Regions from separate parts of the Arthrobacter sp. NPDC057259 genome, predicted to be linked through region 1. Evidence: riboswitches for the same ligand, from Rfam matches in the RefSeq annotation. Region 1 holds a riboswitch; the other holds the start of a gene.
What was found. Region 1 has a riboswitch for S-adenosylmethionine ahead of ACFUCU_RS06145 (DUF1737 domain-containing protein). Riboswitches for the same ligand answer to the same signal wherever they lie in the genome.
Positions count from the first base shown of each region.

Region 2: linked by a shared signal. The riboswitch ahead of ACFUCU_RS00180 (aminotransferase class V-fold PLP-dependent enzyme) and the one ahead of ACFUCU_RS06145 (DUF1737 domain-containing protein) in region 1 are both predicted to bind S-adenosylmethionine.

Region 1 is NZ_JBHUYA010000003.1:56,699-59,139, reverse strand. It holds gene ACFUCU_RS06150 (PIG-L deacetylase family protein) at 1-172, opposite strand, end outside; SAM riboswitch class IV at 639-751, shown strand; gene ACFUCU_RS06145 (DUF1737 domain-containing protein) at 855-1,097, shown strand; gene ACFUCU_RS06140 (rhodanese-like domain-containing protein) at 1,094-1,501, shown strand; gene ACFUCU_RS06135 (O-succinylhomoserine sulfhydrylase) at 1,498-2,441, shown strand, end outside.
Region 2 is NZ_JBHUYA010000001.1:41,692-44,132, forward strand. It holds gene ACFUCU_RS00180 (aminotransferase class V-fold PLP-dependent enzyme) at 1-1,393, opposite strand, end outside; SAM riboswitch class IV at 1,429-1,542, opposite strand; gene hisN (histidinol-phosphatase) at 1,640-2,441, opposite strand, start outside.

The DNA.
Region 1 (2,441 bases):
CCAGGGCAAAGGCGGCGACGTTGGCCAGCAGCAGCACCGCGCCGGTGGCGAGGGAAATCCGGCGCAGAAGTTCGGGACGGCGCAGGCGGCGGTGGAACCAGGATTTCCCCACCGCCGCTGCGACCAGCAGCGCAATCAGCAAGACGATTATCAAGACGTAAATCGAGACCATGAATCTTTCCAGTTCTTCTTCGAGGTGCCGGCCGCCCCCAGTGCTGCGCCGGACAAAATGATGGATCTGCAACCCGCCCGGCAGAGGCTGCCGGGTTCTGGAGGGAAGGATTGCTTGTCAAAGAACCGGTCCGCGGTATCCCGGCGGAGACGTCAAAACCCATGCGCCAGCGGCACTGCGCAAACGGCCGGAAGCGGCCGCGCAGCGGGTGCTGAAAAGGCGTATGCGGTATGTGGAGACCCAGCTGAGACCTTGGACTGCCACTTCAGTAAACGTGACGCCCCTATCGGAAAACCCGAGTAGGCAATACCCGAAAAGCATTCGGCCACCGCGGACGGAACCGGCTTTTTGTACTCGATCACGACGGGCGCGATACTCGGTCGGCCTACGGCGGACGGCCTCCCGTGACCGAACATGACGGGGCCGACGCGCGGGCGCGGGCCCCGGGGTGTTAGGTTTTTTGCAGAGTAATGAGAACCGGTGCCAAGCCCTGACTGGCCGGTCGGCAACCCTCCTTTTGCGGCGGGGTGCCTCAGGTGACTACTCGGCAATCGACCATTCGAGCTGCAAGCGTGAACGTAAGGAGTTTGTCGTGTCCGACGCGACCCCGCCCCCAGTCCCCACCCCCGGAGCCGGCACCCCGGCCAACCCTCCCGCGCAGGCCGCAGCGCCCGCGGAGCGGCTGGCCTACCGGCTGCTGACCGGCCCAGACGACCGCAGCTTCTGCGAGCGGATCTCGGCCGCCCTTGCCGAGGGGTATGTGCTGCACGGCAGCCCGGCCGCAACCTTCAATGGCACATCGGTGATCGTGGCGCAGGCACTGGTGCTGCCGGCCGCCGTCGCGGAGGCGGACGCCGCGGTGGCCCGCGCCGTCGACGCCCTGGAGTTCGACGGTCTGGAATCCGAAGGGCAGGCGGGGGCATGAGCTACGCCGGGGACCTGACCCCGCAGGCGGCCTGGGAACGGCTGCAGTCCGGCGCGGTGCTGGTGGACGTCCGCACCCGGGCCGAGTGGGCCCAGATCGGGATCCCGGCGACCGGCGGGGCGGCCGCGGAGCCGGTGTTCATCGAGTGGACCCGGGCCGGCGGCGTGCCGAACGAGGACTTCCTGGACGAGCTCCGGCAGCGCGTCCCGGCCGACGCCGAGCTGCTCTTCCTCTGCCGGTCCGGGGCCCGCTCCGTCGCGGCGGCAGGGGCTGCGACGGCGGCGGGGTTCACCGTCTACAACGTGCTGGACGGCTTTGAGGGCCAGCCGGATGAGGCCGGCGTCCGCCGCGTCAACGGCTGGAAAAACGTGGGCCTGCCGACCGACGGGACCCGCACCGCATGAGTTTCAATCCCGAGGCCGCGGACTGGAGCCCGGACACCCAGGCCGTCCGTGGCGGCCTGGACCGGACCGGCTTCCAGGAAACCACCGAGCCGATCTTCCTCAACTCCGGCTTCGTCTACGAATCCGCCGCCGCCGCGGAGCGGGCCTTCACCGGCGAGGACGAGCGGTTCGTTTACTCCCGCTACGGTAACCCCTCGGTGGCCACCTTCCAGGAGCGGCTCCGCCTGCTCGAGGGCACCGAGGCGTGCTTCGCGACGGCGTCGGGCATGTCCGCGGTGTTCACCGCTCTCGGCGCGCTGCTTGGGGCCGGTGACCGGGTGGTCGCCGCCCGGTCCCTGTTCGGGTCCTGCTTCGTGATCCTGAACGAGATCCTGCCGCGCTGGGGCGTGGAGACCGTCTTCGTCGACGGCCCGGACCTCGACCAGTGGCGTGACGCGCTCTCGACGCCGGCCACGGCCGTGTTTTTCGAGTCGCCGTCGAACCCGATGCAGGAGATCGTGGACATCGCCGCCGTGAGCGGGCTGGCGCACGCCGCCGGCGCCACCGTGGTGGTGGACAACGTCTTCGCCACCCCGCTGCTGCAGCGCTGCACGGACTTCGGCGCGGACGTGGTGGTCTACTCCGGCACAAAGCACATTGACGGCCAGGGCCGGGTGCTGGGCGGCGCGATCCTGGGCAGCAAGGAGTTCATCGAGGGCCCGGTCCGGCAACTGATGCGCCACACCGGACCCGCGCTGTCCGCCTTCAACGCCTGGGTGCTGACCAAGGGCCTGGAAACCATGTCGCTGCGGGTCAACCACGCCTCCGCCTCGGCGTTGCGGCTGGCAGAGTGGCTTGAGGCGCAGCCGGCCGTGACCTGGGTGAAGTACCCGCTCCTGGCCTCCCACCCGCAGCACGAGCTGGCCGCCAAGCAGATGAAGTCCGGCGGGACGGTGCTGAC
Region 2 (2,441 bases), on a different contig from region 1:
AGGGGGCCGCCCCGGCGGTGCCGGGGGTGTTGGGCGCCCAGTGCGGGTAGCTGCGGGTGTCGTTCGCCGGTACCCAGCGCCCGGCATCCACCAGGTAGTCCCAGCCCAGGCCGTCCCGCCGCAGCGTCCGCAGCGCGGCCAGCAGCCGCTCGGCGTCCTCGAGCCGGGAGCCCAGGCCGAAGCTGGCCCGCAGCGACCCGGCGGGCAGGCCCAGCCGCTTGAGCAGCGGATGCGCGCAGAACCTGCCGTCCCGCACACCGATCCCGTGCTCTGCGGACAGGTACGCGGCGACGAGACCGGCGTCGTACCCCGCGACCGAGAAGTTCACGACGCCGATGGTGCCGTGGCCCTCCCCGTGGTCGGTCTCCTCGAAGATGTGGTGCACGCTCACGCCGTCGATCTCCCGCAGGCCGTCGGCCAGGAAGGACCGGATGGCATCCTCGTGGCCGTGCCAGGATGCTTCGTCCAGGGCCGCGACCGCCTGGGTGGCGCGGGCCAGGGCGGCCGCGCCGAGGACGTTGGGGGAGCCGCCCTCGTGCCGGGCAGGTCCGGTGGTCCAGCTGACGGCGTCCAGCCGGGCGTCGCGGACGGCGCCGCCGCCGGCCAGGTGCGGCGTCCCGGCGTCGAGCCAGTCCGGCCGCCCGACCAGGACACCCGCGCCGAAGGGTGCGTAGAGCTTGTGCCCCGAGAAGGCGACGTAGTCGATGCCGTCGGCCGCGACGTCGATGCGGCGGTGCGGGGCCAGCTGCGCGGCGTCGACGACGATCCGGGCCCCGTGCTCGTGCGCCAGCGCCGCGAGCTCGCGGACGGGCAGGATCTCGCCGGTGACATTCGACGCGCCCGTGACCGCGAGGAGGCTGATGCCGCCGGTTGCCAGCTCGGCCCGGAGCCGCGCCAGCGTCCCGGCGAGGGTAGGCGCGGCGACGACGCTGCGGTGCGGAACCCCCTGCCACGGCAGCAGGTTCGCGTGGTGTTCGATGTCCAGGTACAGGACCTCGCCCAGGTGCCGGCCGCCGGCGGTGGGCAGGCACCCGGCCAGGAGGTTCAGCGAATCGGTGGTGTTCCGGGTGAAGATGACCGCGTCGTCGGCCCGGCCGCCGACGAAGTCCCGCACAATGGTCCGCGCGTTCTCGTAGACCGAGGTGCTCAGCTGGGAGGCGTAGCCGGCGCCGCGGTGGACGCTGGCGTAGTAGGGCAGGATCTCGTTGAGGTACGCGGAGACCACAGACAGGGCAGGGGCCGAGGCGCCGTAGTCCAGATTGGCGTAGCGGACCTGGCCGCCCTGGATCAGCGGCGCCTGGATCTCGGCGCCGGTCACGGCGGCCAGCGGGGCGCGCGCGGCGGATACAGCCGTGGAGATGGATGCTGGGGACGAAAAAATGGCAGTCGACATGGGACCTCGCTCGAGAAAGGACCCCGCGTGCAGGGGATCCGCGCTTGCCGGGTCCGCTCCGGACCGGCCAGGTCGTCACCCGGGGCACCCCGCCGCGAAAGGAGGGTTGCCGGCCAGCAAACCGGGGTTTAGCGCTGGCACTCGTGACCTGGTTCGAGCCTAGGACACATTGCCGCGCCCCGGAAAGGGGCGCGGCAATGTGAAGCGCTGTGTTACGCGGAACCGGCCCTTAGGGAAGGCGCGGTTTTAGAGCAGGTCGTCGAGGTTCGGATTGAGCCGCTTAAGAACCTCGGAGTGCAGGATCGAGTTCGTGGCCAGGGCGTTGCCGCCGAACGGGCCGTCCTCACCCTCGAGGGAGGTGAACCGGCCGCCGGCCTCGGTGACGATCGGGACCAGGGCGGCCATGTCGTAAAGGTTCAGTTCCGGCTCGCAGGCGATGTCGACGGCGCCCTCGGCCACCAGGCAGTAGGACCAGAAGTCGCCGTAGGCGCGGGTGCGCCAGACTTCCTCGGTCAGGCCCAGGAATTCGTCGAGGTTGCCGCGCTGCTTCCAGCCGCCCAGGCTGGAGTAGGAGAGGGAGGCGTCGGAGAGGTCTGAGACGTTGGAGACCCGCAGCCGGGTTGCGGCGGCCAGCGAACGGCCCGTGTAGGCGCCGGCGCCCTTGGCGGCCCACCAGCGCTTGCCGAGGGCAGGGGCACTAACGACGCCGACCACCGGCTCGCCCTCGTCTACCAGGGCGATGAGGGTGGCCCAGACGGGGACGCCGCGCACGAAGTTCTTGGTGCCGTCGATCGGGTCGATGATCCAGCGGCGGGAGCCGTGGCCCGAGCTGCCGAATTCCTCGCCCAGGACGGCGTCGCGGGGGCGGGAGCGGGAGAGCTGGCCGCGGATGGCCTCCTCGGCGGCCTTGTCGGCGTCGGTGACCGGCGTCAGGTCCGGCTTCGTCTCGATTTTGAGGTCAAGGGCCTTGAAGCGGCTCATGGTCTGGGAATCGACCGAGTCCGCCAGGACGTGGGCAAGGCGCAGGTCATCGTTGTAGCTCGACGCG